DNA from 3 places in the Mesorhizobium silamurunense genome. Region 1 is predicted to be linked to each of the others. Evidence: riboswitches for the same ligand, from Rfam matches in the RefSeq annotation. Region 1 holds a riboswitch; each other region holds the start of a gene.

Evidence for each region. A riboswitch is a leader RNA that binds a small molecule or an ion and turns the genes downstream of it on or off. The one in region 1 is predicted to bind cobalamin.
Region 2: linked by a shared signal. The riboswitch ahead of AU465_RS07425 (DUF1636 family protein) and the one ahead of bluB (5,6-dimethylbenzimidazole synthase) in region 1 are both predicted to bind cobalamin.
Region 3: linked by a shared signal. The riboswitch ahead of AU465_RS29020 (CbtB domain-containing protein) and the one ahead of bluB (5,6-dimethylbenzimidazole synthase) in region 1 are both predicted to bind cobalamin.

The regions. Positions count from the first base shown of each region.
Region 1 is NZ_LPVS01000104.1:87,449-95,341, forward strand. Features, by position in the region: gene aroC (chorismate synthase) at 37-1,152, shown strand; gene ribB (3,4-dihydroxy-2-butanone-4-phosphate synthase) at 1,244-2,344, shown strand; partial or broken gene AU465_RS36860 (TetR family C-terminal domain-containing protein) at 2,418-2,555, shown strand; gene AU465_RS31610 (hypothetical protein) at 2,813-3,793, shown strand; gene bluB (5,6-dimethylbenzimidazole synthase) at 3,826-4,563, opposite strand; cobalamin riboswitch at 4,607-4,783, opposite strand; gene AU465_RS31620 (histone deacetylase family protein) at 4,899-5,825, shown strand; gene AU465_RS31625 (exodeoxyribonuclease VII small subunit) at 5,829-6,080, shown strand; gene AU465_RS31630 (DUF2277 domain-containing protein) at 6,273-6,539, shown strand; gene AU465_RS31635 (pirin family protein) at 6,547-7,467, shown strand; gene dxs (1-deoxy-D-xylulose-5-phosphate synthase) at 7,699-7,893, shown strand, end outside.
Region 2 is NZ_LPVS01000029.1:26,330-34,222, forward strand. Features, by position in the region: gene AU465_RS07405 (NADH-quinone oxidoreductase subunit C) at 1-51, opposite strand, end outside; gene AU465_RS07410 (NuoB/complex I 20 kDa subunit family protein) at 56-637, opposite strand; gene AU465_RS07415 (NADH-quinone oxidoreductase subunit A) at 628-993, opposite strand; gene AU465_RS07420 (winged helix-turn-helix domain-containing protein) at 1,330-2,529, shown strand; cobalamin riboswitch at 2,559-2,764, shown strand; gene AU465_RS07425 (DUF1636 family protein) at 2,805-3,233, shown strand; gene cobW (cobalamin biosynthesis protein CobW) at 3,236-4,273, shown strand; gene cobN (cobaltochelatase subunit CobN) at 4,291-7,779, shown strand; gene cobG (precorrin-3B synthase) at 7,776-7,893, shown strand, end outside.
Region 3 is NZ_LPVS01000098.1:4,289-12,181, forward strand. Features, by position in the region: gene AU465_RS29005 (heparan-alpha-glucosaminide N-acetyltransferase) at 1-497, opposite strand, end outside; partial or broken gene AU465_RS29010 (MFS transporter) at 721-1,907, shown strand; gene AU465_RS29015 (gamma-glutamylcyclotransferase) at 2,009-2,695, shown strand; cobalamin riboswitch at 2,767-2,964, shown strand; gene AU465_RS29020 (CbtB domain-containing protein) at 3,002-3,181, shown strand; gene AU465_RS29025 (CbtA family protein) at 3,197-3,994, shown strand; gene cobU (bifunctional adenosylcobinamide kinase/adenosylcobinamide-phosphate guanylyltransferase) at 3,987-4,508, shown strand; gene cobO (cob(I)yrinic acid a,c-diamide adenosyltransferase) at 4,510-5,139, shown strand; gene AU465_RS29040 (hypothetical protein) at 5,163-5,477, shown strand; gene cbiB (adenosylcobinamide-phosphate synthase CbiB) at 5,493-6,482, opposite strand; gene cobD (threonine-phosphate decarboxylase CobD) at 6,481-7,536, shown strand; gene AU465_RS29055 (tyrosine phosphatase family protein) at 7,533-7,893, shown strand, end outside.

The sequences.
Region 1 (7,893 bases):
CGAACCGGGCTCCGCCGCCGGGCAGGGCGTTTTTCTATGTCTCACAACACATTCGGCCATCTTTTTCGCGTCACCACCTGGGGTGAAAGCCATGGCGCCGCGCTCGGCTGCGTTGTAGACGGCTGCCCGCCCGGCATCCGCTTCAAACGCGAGGATATTCAGGCCGAGCTCGACCGGCGCCGCCCCGGCCAGTCGCGTTTCGTTACCCAGCGCCGCGAGCCGGATGAAGTGAAAATCCTCTCCGGCTTCATCCTCGACGAGGACGGCGAGACGATGATCACCACCGGCACCCCGGTGTCGATGCTGATCGAGAATGTCGACCAGCGCTCGAAGGATTACGGCGAGATCGCGCGCCAGTACCGGCCGGGCCATGCCGACTACACCTATGAGGTCAAATACGGATTGCGCGACCATCGCGGCGGCGGCCGCTCCTCGGCGCGCGAGACCGCGGCGCGGGTGGCGGCCGGCGCGCTGGCCCGCAAGGTGGTGCCGGGCATGGTGGTACGCGGCGCGCTGGTCTCTATGGGCGAAAAAGCAATAGACCGTGCCAACTGGAACTGGAATTTCATCGGCGACGCCGGGAACCCGTTCTTCACGCCCGATCCGGCGTCGGTTCCCATCTTCGCCGCCTATCTCGACGGCATCCGCAAGGCGGGCTCCTCGGTCGGCGCGGTGATCGAGATCGTCGCCGACGGCGTGCCGGCAGGCCTCGGCGCGCCGATCTATGCCAAGCTCGACCAGGACATTGCCTCCGGCCTGATGTCCATCAACGCCGTCAAGGGCGTCGAGATCGGCAACGGCTTCGAGGCGGCGCGCATCACCGGCGAACAGAACGCCGACGAGATGCGCATCGGCAATGACGGCAAGCCGGTGTTTCTGTCGAACAATGCCGGCGGCATCCTGGGCGGCATCTCGACCGGGCAGGCGATCGTCGCCCGTTTCGCCGTCAAGCCGACCTCCTCGATCCTCACGCCGCGCAAATCCATCGACAAAGACGGCAAGGACGTCGAGGTCATGACCAAGGGCCGCCATGATCCGTGCGTCGGCATCCGCGCCGTGCCGATCGGCGAGGCCATGGTTGCCTGCGCGATCGCGGATCATTATCTGCGGCACAGAGGACAGACAGGGAAGGCAGTAGGCAGTAGGGATTAGGCAGTAGGCAGCATGCCAGCCCGAGACAGCCCTTTTCCTTCCCTACTGCCTATTGTCTAATTCCTATTCCCTGCGAGCGAAGCGAGCGCCTATGCCTTACGACCAGAAGAAGATCGTCGAAGCGATCCGCGCCTTTGAGCGCGGCGAGATCGTTGTCGTCATGGACGATGACGGGCGCGAGAACGAGGGCGACCTGATCGTCGCAGCCGTTCACTGCACGCCGGAAAAGATGGCCTTTATCGTCCGCAACACTTCCGGAATCGTCTGCACGCCGATGCTGCGCGAGGATGCGAGGCGGCTGAACCTTGCGCCCATGGTGGCCGACAACGATTCCGCGCACACCACCGCCTTCACCGTCAGCGTCGACTTCAAGCACGGCACCACGACGGGCATATCGGCCGACGACCGCACGCTGACCGTGCGCAACCTCGCCAACGGCAATGTCGGCGCCTCCGACTTCGTGCGCCCCGGCCACATATTCCCGCTGATCGCGCGTGAGGGCGGCGTGCTGATGCGCTCGGGCCATACCGAAGCCGCTGTAGACCTCTGCAAGCTCGCCGGACTGCCGCCGGTCGGCGTCATTTCCGAGCTGGTCAACGACGACGGCACCGTCAAGCGCGGGCCAGAGGTCCAGGCCTTCGCCGAAGAACATGACCTGAAGCAGGTTTCGGTCGCCGATCTCATCGCCTACCGCCAGCGCAAGGAAACGCTGGTCGAGCGGGTCGCCTGCTCCGACATCGACACGCCCGGCGGCAAGGCGCAGGTCTTCACCTACACGCTGCCCTGGGATTCCATGCACCATGTCGCGGTCGTCTTCGGCGACATCCGCGACGGCGAGGAGGTACCGGTGCGGCTGCATTCGGAAGATGTCGTGACCGACGTCTTCGGCACCAGCCACCGGTTGGACGGCATCATGAAGGCGATGGGCGAGCGCAAGCGCGGCGTCATCGTCTATCTGCGCGAAGGTTCCGTCGGCGTCGCCCATCAGGAGCGCAATCGGCCGAAGAGCAGCGACCGCGAGGATCATGAGGAAGCGCGTCGGCGCGAAAACGAGTGGCGCGAGATCGGTCTCGGCGCCCAGATCCTCAAGGATTTGGGCATTTCCTCGATCAACCTGATCGCCTCGCGCGAGCGCCACTATGTCGGCCTCGAAGGTTTCGGCATCCACATCGCGAAGACCGAGATTCTGTAGGCGAAGCAAAAAGGCCGGCTGAAAGAGCTGGCCCTTTTTGTCATTCGGCCGGAATGACCGCTTCGCCGCGGTCCAGACCGCGGCGCGTCTGATCAACGGCGCCAGCAGCCAGGCCTCGCAGCGCATCGCCAATTCGAAAGACCCTGCGGCGACGTCGAAGGAGGCGATAGCGGCGTTCAAGCAACTGCTCGAAGGATTAAAAAGCAAGTAGCATCCGGCACGCGGTGCTCTAGGCAATCGCCTAAGTCGGCGCTGCCCCTCACCCTAACCTCTCCCCGTGAAGGACGGGCACGCTAGCGCCGGAGCGTGACCCTTCTCCCCGTCCTTCACGGGAGAAGGTGCCGGCAGGCGGATGAGGGCAGCACTGTCTTCAACAATTGTCCCCCGCTCAAAATCGCTCCGACATTGACAATGGCAAGGGTGAGCGCATCCTTCCCGGCCATTCTCTGAGGTGGGAGAGTCGGGGCCATGTGGGACTTCAGCATCGGCCGGTCGGTGTCCATCATGATGCGGACATGGCCGTTCATCGTCTTTCGCATGATCGTCTATTTCGGCATCACGGTCGCCTACATCATGGCGACCGGTACCGGCGCCAGTGTTGGCTATGGCGTCGGCCATATCTCGACCGACCCCGACGGGCCGATGTCGTTTGCCTTGTGGGGCGGGGTTGTCGGCTTCGGCGTCGTCTCGATCGCCCTCTACTGGATCCGCGAATACATCCTCTATGCCCTGAAGGCCGGTCACATCGCCGTCATGGTCCATCTTATCGACGGCCACGATGTTCCGGACGGCCAGGGCCAGATCGCCTATGCGCGCGAGGTGGTGACCAAGCGCTTCGCCGAGGCCAACATCCTTTTTGTCGTCGACCAGCTGGTGAAGGGCGCCATCCGCGCCATCACCGGCCTGATCGGCGGCATCGCGGCATTCCTGCCCATTCCGGGCTTGAGCGGCATCGTCAGCTTCATCAACACGGTCATCCGCCTGTCGCTGACCTATGTCGATGAGATCATCCTCGGCTACAACATCCGCATCAATTCGAACTCGCCTTTCGAGACCGCCAGGCAAGGCGTCGTGCTCTACGCGCAGAACGGCAAGCACATGGTCAAGAACGCCGTCTGGTTGGCGGTGATCATGTGGGGTGTGTCCTTCGTCATCTTCCTGCTGATGCTTGCCCCGGCAGCCGCCATCCTCTGGGTGATGCCGGGGCAACTCGCCGGCTGGGCCTTCGTGCTGGCCATTGTCTTCGCCTGGGCCTTCAAGGCGGCCTTCATCGAACCCTTCGCCATCGCTTCGCTGATGCAGGTCTATTTCGCCACCATCGAAGGCCAGGTTCCCAATCCGGAGTGGGATCGGCGCCTGGCCGAGACCTCGTCCAAGTTCAGGGAGCTGCGCGACAAGGCGCTGGGCTCCTTCGGCGGCTCGCGCTGGGATACGCCGCGGACTGCTTGATCAGCAGCCCCTTGACCACGAAGGCAGGCTGATCACGGCTTCACCATTTCGCCGGAACCAAGGCGGGCAATTGCCGATTTGAGCGGCGCCTCGCCGGCGCCGCAAAAGGTCTCGCTCATCACCAGGTCGCCCAGTGGCAGGCGCTTGCCCCAGCCATGCGCTTCGAGATCCGGCCTCGGCGCGAATTCCGAAACGCGGCCGACGCAAAGATAGGCGATCGGCGTGACATGTTCGGGAATCGACAACAGCCGCTTCAGCGCCTCGGTATCGATGATGCTCACCCAGCCGACGCCGACGCCTTCGGCGCGCGCCGCCAGCCAGAAATTCTGCACCGCGCAGACGGTGCTATAGAGGTCCATTTCCGGATTGTGCCAGCGCCCGAGCGGCGAGTCTTTTGACCGTTGCCGGTCGCAGGTGATGCAAAGATTGAGCGCGCTTTCGCAGATGCCTTCGAGCTTCAGCTTGCGGTAGAGCGCCTGCCGCTCCGCCTCGATCGCCGGCAATTCCTGCTCGCGCGCGGCCAGAAAAAGGTCGCGCACCCGCCGACGCCTTGCCGCATCGCGGATGACGATGAAATTCCACGGCTGCATGTAGCCGACGGACGGCGCGTGATGCGCTGCGGTGAGCAGCCGCGCCAGCACGCCATCGTCGAGATCGTCGGCAACGAAATGGCTGCGCACGTCACGCCTGGTGAACATTGCCCGGTAGACCGCGTCGCGCGCCAATTGGTCAAAGTCGTCGCCGCCGGCGGCGGCCATTCGTGCCTGCATCGCTTGTCCCCTTGCGATAAGCAGTCCTCCGCCTGACCATGCGGACGACCATGTCTGCCGGGCCGGTCTTCTGGCTCGGGATCTACCCGCATCCGGCGCCTTCCCGTCTTGGACAGTGGCTTTGCCGGCGCGGTCCCCCTCACAGCGTTGGGCACGCCACGGATTTCAACCGTGTTCCCGATTCTCCCGCGTCGCGGGCACCAGGCAGCGGCAGGACTCTATCGCGAAGCTTAAGCCGCGCCAATGCCGCCTGCGACACGATCGGGCGCGATTTTCCCCAATCATTCGGCGCTGAAACATGGCTATCCGGGTGACAGGTGCCTAGATTAGGCTCCATGACCACTCGTCTTTACACCCATCCGGTATTCCTGGAACACCTCACGCCGTCCGGTCATCCCGAGCGGCCCGACCGTTTGCGCGCCATCGAGCGCGTGCTGGACGACGAGGCTTTTTCGGCCCTCGACCGCGTCAAGGCGCCGGAAGGCGACGAGGCAACCATCCTCTATGCGCATCCGGAAGATTTTGTTGCCCGCGTCCGCGCGGCCATCCCCGCGAGCGGTATCGTCTCGATCGACGCCGACACCAGCGCCAGTCCGAAAAGCTGGCAGGCCGCGGTGACGGCGATCGGCGCCGCCAATGCGGCGATCGACGATGTCTTCGAAGGCCGCGCCGCCAATGTCTTCGTCGCCGCTCGCCCGCCCGGCCATCATGCCGAAAAGACGACGGCGATGGGCTTTTGCCTGTTCAACACCGCGGCGATCGCCGCCCGTCATGCACAGAAGAAGCACCAGGCCGATCGCGTCGCCATCGTCGACTGGGACGTGCATCACGGTAACGGCACGCAAGACATTTTCTGGGACGATCCGTCGGTGCTCTATTGCTCGACGCACCAGATGCCGCTTTACCCGGGCACCGGCGCCAAGAGCGAAACCGGCGCCGGCAACATCGTCAACGCGCCGCTCGCGCCGAGCACCGGCAGCGACACGTTCCGCGACGCCTTCCTGTCGCGCGTGCTGCCGTCGATCGACGCTTTCAAGCCGGACCTGATCATCATTTCCGCGGGGTTCGATGCGCACCATCGCGATCCGCTGGCCGAGATCAACCTGACCGAGGATGATTTCGACTGGGCGACCGGTCAGTTGATGGACCGCGCCGGGCGCCACAGCGGCAACCGGCTCGTCAGTCTGCTGGAGGGCGGCTACGATCTGCAGGGACTGGCATTTTCGGTCGCCGCCCATGTCGGGCGGCTGATGAAGGGATGAATTATGGCTGATGAAGCTAATCAAGACGTCAAGGCGATGAGCTTCGAACAGGCGCTCGATGCGCTGGAGAAGATCGTCGATGACCTGGAGCGCGGCGACGTTCCTCTCGACCAGTCGATCAAGATCTACGAGCGCGGCGAGGCGCTGAAAGCCCATTGCGACCGGCTGCTCAAGGCGGCAGAGGACAAGGTCGAGAAGATCAGGCTGTCGCGCGACGGCAAGCCGGTGGGAACGGAGCCGCTCGACGCTGAGTAAGGTGTGCTGATATTCAGGTGAGGACGGCCTGCAAATGGCGGTCTCCTGCGCTTCCGGTGCTCACGTACTTTAAGTACGCTCCGCTCCGGTTCTCGGAAGCCATCATTTTCGGCTCGGACTGACCTGAATCTCAACACACCTCGGTGATAGTCCCAACCGGCGGGGACACGAAAAGACAGGAGGCCTGCAAGCATGTGCCGAAACATCAAGACCCTGTTCAATTTCGATCCGCCGGCGACCAATGACGAGGTCCATGACGCGGCATTGCAGTTCGTGCGCAAGCTGAGCGGCTCGACAAAGCCCTCCAAGCGCAACGAGCATGCGTTCCACCACGCCGTCGAGGCGATCGCCGCAGCCGCGCGCGAGTTGCTGGACTCGCTGGAGACGACACAGGAGCCACGCAATCGCGAGGAAGAGGCCGCCAAGGCGAAGGCGAGATCCGCCCTCCGTTTCGCGTGAGGCCGATATGAGCTTCTTCCCGGGTAACGATCCTGAGGCCGGCGACGCGTTTGCCTGCGACCAGATCGAGTTGATGGTCATCCCCAACGCCAAGGACATTGGCGGTTTCGAGGTCCGCCGTGCCTTGCCGACGGCAAAGCGCCGGCTGGTCGGCCCGTTCATCTTTTTCGACCGCATGGGCCCGGCGATCCTGCGCGCCGGCCACGCGATCGACGTGCGCCCGCATCCGCATATCGGGCTTTCCACCGTCACCTATCTGTTCGACGGCAAGATCAGGCATCGCGATTCGCTCGGCACCGAAATGGTGATCGCACCCGGCGACGTGAACCTGATGACCGCCGGCCGCGGCATCGTCCATTCGGAGCGCACGCCGGAAGAATTGCGCGGTGCGCCGATGTCTGTCTCCGGCCTGCAGACCTGGCTGGCGCTGCCGGATAGCAAGGAAGAGATCGCTCCAGTGTTCGAGAACACGTCGGTGATCCGCCTGCCCGAGATCGACGCCGAAGGCGTCAGTGGCCGCGTCGTCATCGGCGAATTTTCCGGGCTGCGCTCGCCGGTCGCGACCGCCTCGGAGACGCTCTATGCCGATTTGCGGCTGGCGGCGGGCGCCAGCGTGAAAATCCCCGCCGATGCCGAGGAGCGCGCCATCTATACACTGGAGGGCGAGGTTTTTATCGCCGGCGACCGCTTCCCGGCCGAGCGGCTTCTGGTGTTCAAACCGGGCGAGGAGATCGTCGTTTCGTCCGAGCGCGGCGCGCATTTCATGCTGTTCGGCGGAGCATCGCTCGGCTCCAAGCGTTATATCTGGTGGAATTTTGTTTCGTCCTCGAAAGAACGCATCGAGCAGGCCAAGGAAGAATGGAAGACGGGCCGCTTCGATATCGTTCCTGGCGATGAGGAAGAATTCATTCCGCTGCCGGAAGGTTAGAGCAGGATGGACATCCTACGCCGCCGCGTCACTGACACGCATTTACATTCGTCCTCCGGCGGCATATTTCGCGCATGATCGAGGCGCATATTTGTGAAGGTTGGAGCAATTCCAGGAAAAGTGTGAAACGGTTTTCCGTCTGGAATTGCGTGAAAACAAAGAGACAGAGCGGTCCCGTGAAACGGTTAACCGCTCTGATGCAAGGTTAAGATTTCAGCAGGCCGCACCAGAGTGAACCCGAAACCCGACACGCCGCTTCTCGACAAGGTCCGCATTCCCGCGGATTTGCGGGCGCTTGACGAGAGCGAGCTGCCGCAGCTGGCGACGGAACTGCGCGCCGAGCTGATCGATGCCGTGTCGCACACCGGCGGCCATCTCGGCGCCGGGCTGGGCGTCGTCGAACTGACGGTCGCGCTGCACTATGTC
Region 2 (7,893 bases), on a different contig from region 1:
GGAGAGCTTCTCGCCGAGATAGGTGGAGAGTTCGTTCAACGCCAGGGTCATCGGTTCACCGTTCGATCGTGCCGGTGCGGCGGATCTTCTTCTGCAACAGAAGAATGCCGTAGAGCAGCGCTTCCGCGCTCGGCGGGCAGCCGGGCACATAGATGTCGACCGGCACGATGCGGTCGCAGCCGCGCACCACTGAATAGGAATAGTGGTAGTAACCGCCGCCATTGGCGCAGGAGCCCATCGAGATGACGTAGCGCGGCTCCGGCATCTGGTCGTAGACCTTGCGCAGCGCCGGCGCCATCTTGTTGGTCAGCGTGCCGGCGACGATCATGATGTCGGACTGGCGCGGAGACGCACGCGGCGCGACGCCGAACCGCTCCGAGTCGTAGCGCGGCATCGAAGTATGGATCATCTCGACCGCGCAGCAGGCGAGGCCGAAGGTCATGAACATCAGCGAGCCGCTGCGCGCCCAGGTGATCAGCGCTTCGGTCGAGGTGACGAGGAAACCCTTGTCGGCCAGCTCATTGTTGATTTCGAGAAAGAAGGGATCGTCCTCCCCCACCGGCCTGCCGGTGTTGGGGTCGATGATGCCCTTGGGCTTCGGCGCGACGAGGGTGCCTGAACTGTCGTTCAATCCCATTCCAGCGCTCCTTTTTTCCATTCATAGGCAAAGCCGATGGTCAGCACCGCCAGGAACACCATCATCGACCAGAAGCCGAGCATGCCGACCTTGGAGAAGGACACCGCCCACGGGAACAGGAAGGCGACCTCGAGGTCGAAGATGATGAACAGGATCGACACCAGGTAGAAGCGGATGTCGAATTTCATGCGGGCGTCGTCGAACGAGTTGAACCCGCATTCATAGGCGGAAAGCTTTTCCGGGTCGGGATTGCGGTAGGCCACCAGGAACGGCGCGATGATAAGCGCCAGACCGACGACCATCGCCACTGCGATGAACAGGACGATGGGCAGGTACGAACTTAGGAGTGCGCTCATGCGGCGACTTTCCTTTGGCGGGCCAGTTCACTTTGATTACAGCAACGGACTCTAATGCGGAAGCGTGACAGTTTAACCCGCTGAACCGTTTTAAGGGCCCTATGCTGCGACGCGGCGAGGGTTAGCGCAGCGGTTTCGGCGAAGCAAGTCAAACCTTGTTCAAAATCCGGCCCTGGACGCCATATCGGAGCAAACTGGTCCGATCCGCTCCTGTTTGATTTCCTTCGCTTTTTACTCCACTTTCCTCTCCTGACATATCTCCCGCCATTTGCCTGCTAGCATGGCTGGAATCATCGGCTGGACGTCAGGTAAACGGATCGAGGCAAAGGCACCTTGATGAAGGAAAAAATCTCTCTTCGCATGGCCAGGCGCATCGCGCTTGGCGCGCAGGGCTTTACGGACCCTCGCCCCGGCGGCGAGCCTAACCGCAGGCACCTCGCCCGCGTGCTCTCCCGCACCGGGCTGCTGCAGATCGATTCCGTCAGCGCGGTGGTGCGCGCTCATTACATGCCGCTCTATTCGCGCCTTGGCCCCTACCCGCTTTCGCTGCTCGACAATGCCGCGCTCACCCGCAGGCGCGCCGTCTTTGAATATTGGGCGCATGAGGCCTCCTTCCTGCCGGTCGAGACCTACCCGCTGATGCGCTGGCGCATGCAGCGCGCCGAACGCGGCGAGGAAATGTATCTCGGCCTCGCCAAATGGGGCCGCGAGCGCAAGGAGATGATCGAGGAGATCTACAGGCAAGTCGCCGATCGCGGGCCGATCGCCGCCTCCGACATCGAGGGCCATAAGGGCAATGGCGGCTGGTGGGGCTGGAGCGAGGCCAAGCACGCCTTCGAATGGCTGTTCTGGGCAGGATACATCACCACCGCCTACCGGCGCGGCTTCGAACGCTACTACGACCTGCCGGAGCGCGTGCTGCCGCAGGCGGTGCTCGACCTGCCGGTACCGTCGGTCGAGGACGCCCACCGCGAATTGCTGCGCATTTCCGCCCGCGCCCATGGCATCGCCACCTATGGCGACCTGCGCGATTATTTCCGCCTGGCGCCGGGCGACACGAAAGACCGAATCGAGGAACTGGTCGAAATGGGCGAACTGCTGCCGGTGCGCGTCGAGGACTGGGACAAGACCGTTTATCTCCACAAGGACGCGCGCATTCCGCGCCGGATAGAGGCGCGCGCCTTGCTCGCCCCGTTCGATCCCGTCGTCTTCGAGCGCACCCGGACCGAAAAGCTCTTCGGCTTCCGCTACCGCATCGAGATCTACACACCGGCCGAAAAGCGCCAATACGGCTATTACGTGCTGCCATTCCTGCTCGGCGACCGGATCGTCGCCCGAGTCGATCTCCGAGCTGATCGGCCTGCCAGCGTGCTTCGCGTCCACGCCGCCTATGCCGAGGCCGGCGCACCGGCCGAAACAGCAGCCCAATTGGTAGAAGAGTTGAAGCAGATGCAAGCCTGGCTTGGCCTGGAGAGCATTGAAGTGACACCGGCCGGCGACCTCGGTCCGGCGCTGGCCGACATCCGGGTGTCGTAGCCACGCGTTGACAGGCCTGCACCTGTAAGCCTAAATCCGAAGCAGACGGTCTTCTCCCGGCAAAGGGAGGAGCCAAGAGGGAATGCGGTGCGGAATTCAAAAATTCCAAATCCGCGGCTGTCCCCGCAACTGTAAGCGACGAGCCTCAGCCGAAAACCACTGGGATGTCCCCGGGAAGGCGGCGCCAAGGTGACGACCCGCGAGCCAGGAGACCTGCCGTCTGAGACTTAAAGTATCCGATCGCCCGGCGGGTTTTCCGGGCAAGGAGCCTGGTTTTGGATCGCAACGGCAGTTTTCCGGCCAACGTAGCGGACGTCCCGTCCGAACCCGAGGACATGCTGGCGGGCGTCACCGTCATCGTCTGTTCCTCCTGCCGCGACGAGACCGGTTCGGACGCGCAGCCGCGCGCCGGCGCCCTGCTGGCCGAGGACACGCGCCGCGCGGCCTCGGGCCAGGATATCGACATCCGCACCGTCGAATGCCTCGGCAATTGCAAGCGACGTTTGAGCGCAGCGCTGCTGCGCGACGGCTGCTGGAGCTACGTTTTCGGTGACCTGGACACGACCAGCGGCGCCGACCTCGTCGCCGGCGCAAAACTCTTCGCCACATCGACCGATGGCCTGATCCCGTGGCGCGGCCGGCCCGATTCCCTCAAGCGCGGCCTGGTTGCCCGCATCCCTCCCCTCGACCTCCTGAAGGACTGACCATGAATGGTTCCGTTTCCCGCGTTCCCTGCACCGTCGTCACCGGCTTCCTCGGCGCCGGCAAGACGACGCTGATCCGCAACCTGCTCGAAAACGCCAAGGGCAAGCGGCTGGCGATCATCGTCAACGAGTTCGGCGATGTCGGCATCGACGGCGAGATCCTCAAAGGCTGCGGCATCGACACATGTCCTGAAGAAAACATCGTCGAGCTTGCCAATGGCTGCATCTGCTGCACCGTCGCCGACGATTTCGTGCCGGCGCTCGACCAGATCCTGTCGCGCACGCCGAAAGTCGACCACATCCTGATCGAAACCTCCGGCCTCGCTTTGCCCAAGCCGCTGGTCCAGGCCTTCCAGTGGCCGAGCGTGAAGAGCCGCGTCACGGTCGATGGCGTCATTGCCGTGGTCGACGGCCCGGCGCTGGCCGATGGCCGCGTCGCCTCCGACATGGACGCCCTGCAGGCGCAACGTGCCGCCGACGGCTCGCTCGACCATGACGATCCGGTCGAGGAGGTGTTCGAGGACCAGATCGCCTGCGCCGACCTCATCATCCTGTCGAAGAGCGACCTGATGGACACGGCCGGCGCGGCCCGCGCCAACGCCGTCATCGGCGAGCATGTGGCGCGCGCCGTAAAGGTCGTGCCGACCGCGCAGGGCAAGGTCGATCCGTCCGTGGTGCTCGGCCTCGGCCTCGCGGTCGAGGACGACATCGAGAACCGAAAGACCCATCACGACGACGAGCTCGACCACGAGCACGACGATTTCGACTCCTTCGTCATCGACATTCCGTCGATCGCCAATCCGGACGAGCTGGCCAAGCGCGTCGCCCTCGCCGCCGAGCAGGAAAACGTGCTGCGCGTCAAAGGTTTCGTCCAGGTCGGCGGCAAGCCGATGCGGCTCCTGCTCCAGGCCGTCGGCCCGCGCGTCAACCACTATTACGATCGCGCCTGGACCGCGGAAGACGACCGCCGCTCGCGGCTCGTCGTCATCGGCCTCAAAGGGCTGAACCGCCCTGCGATCGAACGTATCCTCGCCGGCTGAGGCAAACCCGAAAAGCGATGCATATCCTCACCACGACATCCGCTTCGCTCGACGACCTCGCCGAGCCGATCGACCTCAGGCAGACGCCTGCGGATGTCGTGGCCCTGTCCTTCACAGACAGCGACCTCGCCGGACTGGCCGCCGCCTGGAAGGCGGACGCGGAGCGACTACCGTCGATGCGGTTGGCAGCCCTGCGAGACCTCAGGCATCCGATGTCGGTCGACCTCTGGATCGACAGCGTCGCCCGCCACGCCAGGGTCGTTCTGGTCCGCATCCTCGGCGGCTATGACTGGTGGCGCTACGGCTGCGACCAGCTTGCGGCGGTGGCGCGCGAACGCGGCATCAAGCTGGCGCTGCTGCCCGGCGAAAGCCATGACGAGGACCAGCGCCTGATCGAAGGCTCGACCCTGCCGCGCGCCGAGCTCGACGCCTTGCTCGGCTATTTCCGCGAAGGCGGCCCGGCGAACATGGCGGCGCTGGTGAAGAGGCTGGCGCGGCTGGCGGGATCGGAAGCGGCCGTGGCCGAGCCGGTGAGTGTACCGAAGGCTGGGTACTATCATCCGGGACTCGGTGTGGTCTCCCTCCCCCTTGAGGGGAGGGTCCGGCCGCAGGCCGGGGGTGGGGTCCTCCGCGACGCGCGCCGACATCAAGAAACGCCGAGCGCTGCCGAGGTGACCCCACCCGGCCCTTCGGGCCACCCTCCCCTCAAGGGGGAGGGAAACACCGCTCCTATCATCCCCATCCTCTTCTACCGCTCAATGCTGCTTGCGGCAGACGTGGCGCCGATCGACGCTCTCGCGGAAGCCTTGAGGCTGCAGGGCCTCACGACAATGCCGATCTTCGTGTCCAGCCTGAAGGATCCTGCGTCTCTGGCCTTCGTCGAAACCGCCCTCGCCTCGCTGAACCCGTCGGCCATCGTCAGCGCCACCGCCTTCGCCTCAGGCGCCGAGCCGGGCGCCGAAACGCTCTTCGACCGCGCCGGCGTGCCCGTCTTCCAGGTCATCGTCGCCACGACGCGGCGCGAGGTCTGGGAGAAGAACCAGCGCGGCCTGGCGCCGGCCGATCTTGCCATGCATGTCGTGTTGCCCGAACTCGACGGCCGCATCCTGGCCGGCGCAATCTCCTTCAAGGGCGAGATCGAGACCGATCCGGCGCTCGCCTTCCGCGCCTTCGCCAACCGGCCCGAAGCCGACCGCGTCGGGCAGGTCGCCAAGCGCATCGCGGGCTTCATTCGCTTGCAACGGACCGAGCGGGCCAGGCGCAAACTGGCGATCCTGATCCCGGATTACCCGAGCGCGCCAGGGCGGACCGGCTATGCTGTCGGCCTGGATGTGCCGTCCAGCGTGCTCGCCATGCTGCATGACCTGAAGGAACAGGGCTACTCCGTTGAGGGGATACCGCAATCGCCGCGCGAATTGCTGGATGCGTTGGAAACTTCCGGCCATTCGGTGGGGCTTGACGACTATCTCTCCTTTTCAACTGAATTGCCGAAGGCTGCTGTAGCTGCGGTAGAGGCCGCGTGGAGTAAGGCAGAAGACGCGATAGGGTTGCGCGAGGCTCAAGCGCCGACCTCGCCAGGCTTCCCCTTCCGCGCCGCGACCTTCGGCAACGTCACCGTGGCGCTGGCTCCCGACCGCGGCCGCCCCGCCGACCGCCGCGCCGACTACCACGACCCGACTCTGCCTCCGCGCCACGAACTGATCGCCTTCGGCCTCTGGCTGCAGAAATCGCTCGGCGTGCACGCTATCATCCATGTCGGCGCGCACGGCACTCTGGAATGGCTGCCGGGCAAGACGGTTGCCCTCTCCGATACATGCTTTCCCGAGATCGTCACCGGCGCGCTGCCTGTCGTCTATCCGTTCATCGTCTCCAATCCCGGCGAGGCGGCGCAGGCCAAGCGCCGCCTTTCGGCCGTCACGCTCGGCCATCTGCCGCCGCCATTGACCGGCGCCGGCCTCGACGAAGCGCAACAGAGGCTCGAGCGGCTGGTCGACGAGTATGCCCAGGCCGACGGACTCGACCGCCGTCGCCGCGATCGGCTGGCCAGGCTCATCGTCGAGACCGCGCAGAAGTCCGGCCTGGCGGCCGAGGCCGGCGTTGCCGGCACCGACGCGCCGGACGAAGCGCTGCGCCGCATCGACGCCTGGCTCTGCGACCTCAAGGATTTTGCCGTCAAGGACGGGCTGCATGTCTATGGCCGCGCGCCGGAAGACGAAGCCGATCCGCTGCGCCGGCAAAGCGCCGAGGCCGAAAAGGCTGCCCTGCTCGCCGCTCTCGACGGCCGCCACATCAAGGCCGGCCCCGCCGGCGCGCCGGCGCGCGGCCGCTCCGACGTGCTGCCGACCGGCCGTAACCTGTTTACCTCCGATCCGCGCACAATGCCGACTCCGACCGCCTACGACCTCGGCCAGGCAGCGGCAGAAGAAGTGGTGCGCAGCTACATGCAAAACCATGGCGACTGGCCGCGCTCGCTGGTCACCGACCTCTGGGGCTCGGCTTCGCTGCGCACCGGCGGCGAGGAAATCGCGCAAGGTCTGGCGCTGATGGGGTGCCGGCCGCAATGGGATGCCGCAACGGGCCGCGTCACCGGCATCGAGGTGCTGCCGCCGGCAGCGCTCGGCCGCCCGCGCGTCGACGTCACCTGGCGCATCTCCGGCCTGTTCCGCGACATGTTCCCAACCCAGATCGCTTTGATTGATGCTGCCGCCAATGCGGTTGCCAGCCGCGATGAGGACGATACCGAAAATCCCCTCGCCGCCGCGACCCGCGCCCAGGGCAAGGTCGGCCCCCGCATTTTCGGCACCTCGCCCGGCACCTACGGCGCCGGCGTCGAGGAATTGCTGTCGCGCGGCGAATGGGGCGCGCGTGAGGAGATCGGCCGTGCCTATCTCGACGCCACCTCGCATGCCTATGGCGGCGCCGACGGCGAAGCGGTCTCGGCGCCCGGCGCCTTCGAGGGCCGCATCGCCGAAGCGGAGCTGCTCGTCCATACCGGCGACGACCCTGGCCGCGACATCCTCGAAGGCTCGGCCGATGTCGCCTTCATCGGCGGGTTTTCGGCGGCGCTCGCCGAGCTCGGCCGGAATGCCGACGTCATCGTGCTCGACACGACCGATCCGAAGAAGCCCAAGCCGCGCTCTGTCAGCGAAGCGGTAGCTAGAGTGGTGCGGGCGCGCGCCGTCAATCCGCGGTTCATCGCCGGCCAGATGCGCCACGGCCCGCGCGGCGCATCGGAATTCGCCGAGACGGTCGACCGTCTCGTCGGCTTTGCCGAGACCACCCACGCCATATCGGGCGCGCTGATCGAGGCCGTGCATGACGCCTATCTTGGCGACGCGGAAGTCCGCGCCTTCCTCCTGCGCGAGAATCCGGCTGCGGCAAAGGTCATTGCCGAGCGGTTCCTCTCGGCGCGGCGGCGCGGCCTCTGGCACCCGCTGCGCAATTCCATTGACGACGACCTCGCCGCCTTGATCGCCGAGGCCCAGGCAAGCGGGGTGGCGGCATGAACGCGTTCTCGCGCCGCGGCGCCTGCCCTGCCCTCAGCGCGCCGATGCAGACCGGCGACGGGCTGCTGGTGCGGCTCAATCCGGTCGCTGGAGGACTTACGCCGAAGTCGCTGA
Region 3 (7,893 bases), on a different contig from region 1:
GCGGGATGGTCGAAGAACTCCGACCGCAGATAGTAAGGCGCCGCGATCACGGCCACCGCGACGATGGCCGTCAGCAATGCAGGCAGCCTGAGGAAGGCGAGGCCGAGCAGGCTCGCCAGCGCGATCTCATGCAGGATGCCGAAGAAGATGAAGCCGTCCGGCGTGGCGATGTAGGTGACGGCCGAGATGGCGATCGCCGCAACCGCAACCATGGCAAAACGCTTCCAGAAGTTCGGCCAGCGGATCTGGCGGCCATGCGCGAGGAACAGGCTGACGCCGACCAGAAACAGGAAGGTCGAGGCGATGCAGCGCGCGTAGAGCTTCCACCAGCCGAAAGCGGTCAGCCCCGGTGTGGTGTAGCCGAAATTCTCGAGATCCCAGGTGAAGTGGTAGCTCGCCATGGCGATCAGCGCGATGCCGCGCAGGATATCGATGGCGACGATGCGGCTGTGTTTCGGCGCGTCCTGAACGGCTTCGCTCGTCGTTTGAAGGCTCATCATCTCGCAATCCGATTCAGTCCTGCCAAACGACTATCACGGTTCGGGCGAACAACAGAGGGTGGATCGGCGGCTGCCATTCCGGCGGCACGGCAAGCCGCTTTAGGCCAGCGGTGGAAAGCCTTTGACCGGCTTCGCTTTTCGGCTTTTCGGAGTCGGTTTCCTGCTACCGGTCCGCCACTGGTCCGGCCAGATTGGCGAGCGATTCACTTTCGGAGGGCCGATGTCCACCCATGTGCGCCATCCGATCTGGCTTCCGGCTCTGAGGCCCGCCGATGCGCGCACCTTCGCCTCGCTCTATGCGGTCGAATCCTTCGCTCGCGCCACAATCTCCAGCGTCATCCCGATCCAGGCCTACGAGATCCTGCACAACGAGCAGATCGTCTCGATCCTCTATACCATCGTGTCGCTACTCGGGCTTTCGGTGACGCTGTTCATGCCGATGCTGATCCGCCGCTTCGCCCGGCGATGGGTCTATACGGTCGGCTGCCTGATGCTGGCGCTCGGCTCGGTATTCTTCGTCACCCACACGCTGACGGGACAACTCGCCGGCATGCTCTGCCGCGTCATGGGGGCGAGCGCTCTGTCGATCACGCTCAACCTCTACATCATGGACCACATCCGCAAGGCCGACTTCATGCAGGCGGAGTCGCTGCGCATGGCGTGGTCGATGTTCGCCTGGACCGGCGGGCCGACGCTCGGCATCTTCCTCTACACCCGCTTCGGCATCTATGCCGCGCATGGCGCGGTCGTGGCCTTCGCGCTGGCGCTACTCGCGCTGTTCTGGACCTATCGGCTGGGCGACAACCCGTCGATCCGCCCTGGCAAGAGCCGTCCGGCCAATCCGCTCGCCAATATTGGCCGCTTCATCGCGCAGCCGCGGCTGCGTCTCGCCTGGCTGATCGCCTTCGGCCGCTCCTGCTTCTGGACGACATTCTTCGTCTACGGCCCGCTCTTCATGGTGATCACCGGCGAGGGCAAGGTAGCCGGCGGGCTTCTGGTTTCGGCAGGCACATGGCGATCTTCTGGGGCAAGGCCGGAAAGCGCTTCGGCGGCCGCCGGACCATGACCTTCGCCTATTTCGCCATGGCGGCGATGCTTTTTGCGGCGGGCGGCGTCGGCGTGGCCGCGCCGCTGCTCACGGCCGCCTTCCTGCTCTGCGGCGCGCTCTTTACGATTGCGCTCGACGCGCTAGGCTCGACCGCCTTCATGCGCTCTGTGCGCTCCTATGAACGGGCACAGATGGCGGCGGTCTACCGCACCTATCTCGACTTTTCCGAGCTGACGCCGCCGCTGGTCTATTCGGTTGTGCTCTCCTTCTTCGGCCTCGGCTCGGTCTTCGTCACGCTCGGCATACTGGCCGCCTTCTGCGGCTTCTTCACCTGGCGCTATCTGCCGAAGCCGTTTTGATCAACGGGCTGGCTGGTCTTCCGCATTGTGGCGCTTGCGCGAGAAACTTAAGCTCGGTTCGTCATCGCCGGTGGATTCGCCGGCCGCCGAAGGTGCACCGCATGGCAGCAAGAACGATGTCGCTTACCGAGGAACTGGTCGCCCGCTGTTATCGGGTTGTCGAGGACTCCGGACCCGATCCTGAAGCGCAGCATCTCTCCGACAGCGACTATGAAACCATGTTCGATGCATTCGAGGCTGAGCTTCCCGCAGTCGAGCCGCTCTGGCTGTTCGGGTATGGCTCGCTGATCTGGAAACCCGAAATTGAACATGTCGAGGAGCGGGTCGCCGTGGCGCGCGGCTGGCATCGCTCTTTCTGCATGAAGATGACCCGCTGGCGCGGTACCAAACAGAGTCCGGGCCTGATGATGGCGCTGGATCGTGGCGGCCAATGCAAGGGCGTCGCTTTCCGCCTGAACGGTGGCGACCGCCGGCAGGCGCTGGACAAGCTTTTCCGTCGCGAAATGACGCTGAAGCCGACCAGCTACCATCCCCGCCTGCTGCAGCTTGCAACCGACAAGGGGCCGTTGAAAGCACTCGCCTTCGTCATCAATCGCAAGGGCACGACCTATGCCGGGCCGCTTGGTGAAAGCGAGGTGGTGGAAAGGCTTGCGACGTCCTGCGGCCATTGGGGTTCAGGTGCCGACTATCTCTACAACACCGTCAAGAATCTCGAAGCGCGCGGCATTCACGACCGCCATTTGTGGCGGCTGCAGCAGCTTGTCGCCGAAAGGATCGCCGCCTCCTAGCGCGCGAATCCATGCCGCAATCGCGCTCCGGCGTGACGGAATTTGGTTTGCCGGGCGCGACGATTCTGCCTATAGTCGATCGCGTCGTCGGTTCCGTTTTTGGAGCCAAGAGGGAATGCGGTGAGGACGATTTTTTCGCCCAAAGCCGTGGCTGCCCCCGCAACTGTGTGCGGTAGTCCTCTCCATAAACCACTGAGGGTTCTCCTCGGGAAGGTGGGGAAGGGCGCGGATCCGCGAGCCAGGAGACCTGCCGGCGACGGGAAAGTTGACTTCTATGCCCTCGGGTGGAGGGCGAAAGGACAGGATATGAATACCGCTTCCGTCTCCCTCGGCGCCTCCGTCTCCTCGCAGTCGCGCGTCCTGCAGTTGGCCTTGGCCGCGCTGCTCGGCGTTTTCGTCGTCGGCTTTGTCGGCTTCTCGCACATCGATGCGGTCCACAACGCTGCGCACGACTATCGCCACTCGATGGCTTTTCCCTGCCACTAAGCAAGGCCTGACATCATGAATCTGTTTCGCAACGTCGTGTTCGTCGCGGCGATCGCGGGGCTTGTGGCGGGCATCGTGCTCGCCTGCATGCAGGCCTATGCGACCGTGCCGCTGATCCTCAAGGCGGAAGTCTATGAAAAAGCCGGCGGCGGTCATCACCAAGATCATGCCGCCGTCAGCACAAACAACAATGCGATGAGTTCGGCCGCTCCCGCGGACAACGCGATGAGCAGCGCGGCTCCGGCGCCTGCCGAAGCGGCTGCCCCGTCCGAGGACGAAGGCTGGGCGCCGGCCGACGGCTACGAGCGCTTCGCCTTCAACGTCGTCGCCAACATCGTCACCGGCATCGGCTTCGCGCTGATCCTAGTCGCGGTCTCCGAATTTGCCGGCGGCATCGGCAACTGGCGCCAGGGCGTGTTCTGGGGCCTTGCCGGCTTTGCGGTGTTCACGTTGGCGCCCGGCCTCGGCCTGCCGCCTGAACTGCCGGCAATGCCGGCGGCCGAGCTCCTGCCGCGCCAGATCTGGTGGATTTCGACAGTGGCCGCGACCGCGATCGGTCTCGGACTGATCGCCTTCCGCAAATCGCTGCCGCTGGCGATCCTCGCCGTGGCGTTGATCGTGGCGCCGCATATTGTCGGCGCGCCGCAGCCGGACAGCTTCGAAACGGCGATTCCCGAAGGGCTGCATCACCAGTTCGTGGTGGCGGTGACGCTCACCGATCTGGTGTTCTGGCTGGTGCTTGGGGCTGTCGTCGGCGTGGTGCGCGGCCGCTTCGCCGGCACGGCGACCAGCCTGCGCGACAGCTTTGCCTGATCGCGCCGAGGGTCGTCTGACCTTCATCGTCGGCGGTGCGCGCTCGGGCAAGAGCGCGCATGCCGAGACCCTGGCGACGGCAGGCCCGTCGCCCTGGATCTACATCGCCACCGCGCAAGCCTATGACGACGAGATGCGCGAGCGCATCGCGCTGCATCGCTCGCGGCGAGGCGAGGGCTGGGTCACCGTCGATGCGCCGCTCGACCTGGTCGGCGCGATCGAGGCCTTGCCCGACCACCAGCCGGTGGTGATCGATTGCCTGACATTGTGGCTGACCAATCATATGCTGGCTGGAAACGACGTCGAGGCCGAGTGCCGGCGGCTCTCGGACGTGCTGTCGCGGCCGCGCGGGCCTTGGTTCGTGGTGTCGAATGAAGTCGGGCTCGGCATCGTGCCGGACAACGCGCTGGCGCGCCGGTTCCGCGACGCTGCCGGCCGGCTTAACCAGCAGGTCGCAGCCGTCGCCGACAGCGTGCTGATGATGGTGGCGGGGCTGCCGCTCAAGGTGAAGTGACATGGCCGAAATCGATGACAAGACCATTGATGAAAGGGACGCCGAGCGCCATCGCGCCAAGATGGCCAAGCGCAAGGCGGTGCAGGACGCCGAGGTGGCCGGCAAGACGATCGAGAAAGGACTGCTGATCGTCAACACCGGACCGGGCAAGGGCAAGACCACGGCGGCCTTCGGCTTGGCGCTGAGGATGCTCGGCTACGGCAAGCGCGTCGGCGTCGTCCAGTTCATCAAGGGCAAATGGCACACCGGCGAGAAGGACGCCTTCGCCGATTTCGGCGACCGCGTCGTCTGGCATGCGATGGGCGAGGGATTCACCTGGGAAACCCAGGATCTGAAGCGCGACATCGCCGCCGCCGAAGCGGCCTGGGGGAAAGCGCTTGAACTGATGGCCGATCCGTCGATCAGCCTCGTGGTACTCGACGAGCTCAACATCGCCCTGCGCTACGACTATCTCGATCTGGAAAAAGTGGTCGCCGCACTGAAGGGTCGCAGAGACGATCTGCATGTCATCGTCACCGGTCGCAACGCTAAGCCGCTGCTAATCGAGGCAGCCGACCTCGTCACCGAAATGGGGCTGACCAAGCACCATTTCTCGGCCGGGGTTAAGGCACAGCAGGGCATCGAATTTTAGCTGCGTACGTTGGGAGACGCCCGTTGGAACAAGCGGTGATTGTCTATCTTCTTCTGAGTGGGGGTCAGGTTGGAGCACCGCAAGAGCGGCAATCGGTTCAAGTTCTAGAAGATCGATTGAACCAAGTCGTTTCAGATGCGGGTGTCGGCGAATTTGATGGCGATGAATTCGGCGGGGGCAATTGCACCCTCTATTTGTACGGGCCGGACGCCGAGAAGCTTTTCCATGTGATTGAGCCGGTGCTGAAATCTTCACCCGTTGCCGCTGGCGGCTACGCGATCAAAAGATTTGGCGCCGCTGCGGATCCCGCCGCGAAGGAAGTCCGCGTCTCGTGGTAAAATCGCGTCAGCGCGTTAGCCGCCGATCAAAATGGTCAGATAAATCACGATCGCCGACAGGATCCCGACCAGGCCGATCAGCAGCCAGTCGGCGACCCGGTAGAGCTTCAACGCCTGCCTTATGTCGGTGCTCTCGGCCTCACTGCGGCCACCTTCGCCCATGAAGGCGTCCTCAACGACCTCGCCGCCGTAGCTGCGCGGCCCGGCCAGCACCAAACCCAGGGCACCGGCCATGGCGGCTTCCGGCCAGCCGGCATTGGGCGAACGGTGTTTCTTCGCGTCGCGCCGCATCACCTGCCAGGCATTGCGAGGATCGGCGCCCTTGACCAGGAAGGCCGCGAGCACGATCAGCAGGCCGGTGAGCCGCGAGGCCGGCAGGTTGATCAGATCGTCGAATCGTGCGGCGGCGCGGCCGAAGGCCTCATGTTTCGGCGTACGATGACCGATCATCGAATCAGCGGTGTTGGCCGCCTTGTACGCCACGCCGCCGGCCAGCCCGCCTATGCCGGTCCAGATGGCGGGCGCGACGATACCGTCGGAGAAATTCTCGGCCAGGCTTTCGATCGCGGCGCGGGCGATGCCCGCCTTGTCGAGCTTTTCCGGATCGCGGCCGACGATGCGCGAAACGGCGATGCGGCCGAGCGTCAGGCCGCCGGTCTCCAGCGCATCGGCGACATCCTCGACATGTTCGGCGAGGCTCTTCTGCGACAACAGCGAAGAGCCGAGGATAGCCGCGATAACCAGGCCCGAGGGGAAGATCAGCCAGAGCAGGAAATGCAGCGTCAGGCCGATGGCGGCCGGCACCAGCAAGATGACCAGAAGGGCCTGGACGCCGCGACGGCGACGCAATTCGTCGGAATCGGTGGCGCGGTTGAGCCTGCGATCGAGAAAGGATATCAGCCTGCCGATCCAGGTTACCGGATGGCCGATGGCGTTAAACAGCCAGTCCGGATAGCCAAGGACGCGTTCAACGGCGAGTGACAGGAAAGCGATCAGAATCGACATGAAGCTTCTAGGCGGAGCGATTGCAGCGGTTGATCACGGCGGCAGCCTTGGGCGGGCAAGCGCTCTCTTTCCTCATGCGCCACAGCCTTTCGTTGATCTCTCGACAGGTATCAATCCGCACTCCTATCCGCTTTTCGATCTGCCCGCCACCGCCCTGACCCGATTGCCGGAGACAGGACGGCTGCGCGAATTGGCCGAAATTGCGGCCAGAGCCTATGGCGCGCCGTCGGCGGCGCATGTCGTGGCAGCGCCCGGCACGCAGATCCTCTTGCCGCGCGTCGCTTCGCTGGTGAGGCCCGGCAAGGCGCTGGTGCTCGGTCCGACCTATGCCGAGCACGCCCGGGCCGCCGCGATCGCGGGCCATGCGGTTGCGGATGTGCGCGATTTCGACGCCTTGGCGGGCGCGGACCTTGCCGTGCTGGTCAACCCGAACAATCCGGATGGGCAAGTGATCGAGAGGGATCGATTGCTCGATCTCGCCGCGCGGCTTCGCGCGAAGGGCGGCCTGCTGGTCGTCGACGAAGCCTTCATGGATGTTGGCCCGATTGAGCACAGCCTGGCCGGCGATGTCGGGGAGGGCAGCATCGTGGTGCTGCGCTCCTTCGGCAAGTTCTTCGGCCTTGCCGGCGTCAGGCTCGGCTTCGCGCTTGCCGACACGCTGACGGTCGAGCGGCTGGACGCGCAGCTTGGGCCGTGGGCTGTTGCCGGACCTGCGCTCGAATACGGCATCCGCGCGTTGGCGGACACCAAGTGGCTAGGCGAGGTGCGACAGCGCCTGGCAGGCGATGCCATGCGCCTGGACGCGCTGCTTGCTCGATTCGAGGTTCCGGTCGCTGGCGGCACCAGTTTGTTCCGCTATTTGTCCTTGCCTGATGCTCAATCCTTGTTTTCCGCGCTTGGCGAGCGCGGCATCCTGCTTCGTCATTTTGCCGACCGGCCACAAGTCTTGCGAGCCGGCCTCCCGGGCAGCGAGGCCGAATGGCAGCGTCTCGAAAGCGCGCTTGCCGCCTGGGCCGAGCGGCGCAAGGATATGGGCAAGGAGTCCGGAAGATGATCCATGTCTGTTCGCTGTCGAAGGTCGAGGAAACGGTGTCGAGGACCGGCGCGGAGCGCTTGTTGTCGCTGCTCGCCGCCGGCACCGAAGTGACGCGCCCGGCCTCCATCCTGGCCGAAAACCATCTGCACCTGGTCATGCACGACATCGCCGTCGCGCAGGAAGGAATGACCATGCCGGGCGAGGAGCATGTGCGTGCGCTGCTCGACTTCGCCTATCGCTGGGACCGGGCAAAGCCGCTGGTCGTGCACTGCTATGCCGGCATCAGCCGCTCAACCGCTTCGGCCTACATCATCGCGGCGGCGCTGGCGCCCAAGCGCGACGAAGCGGAGCTGGCCAAGACGCTGCGCTTTCTCT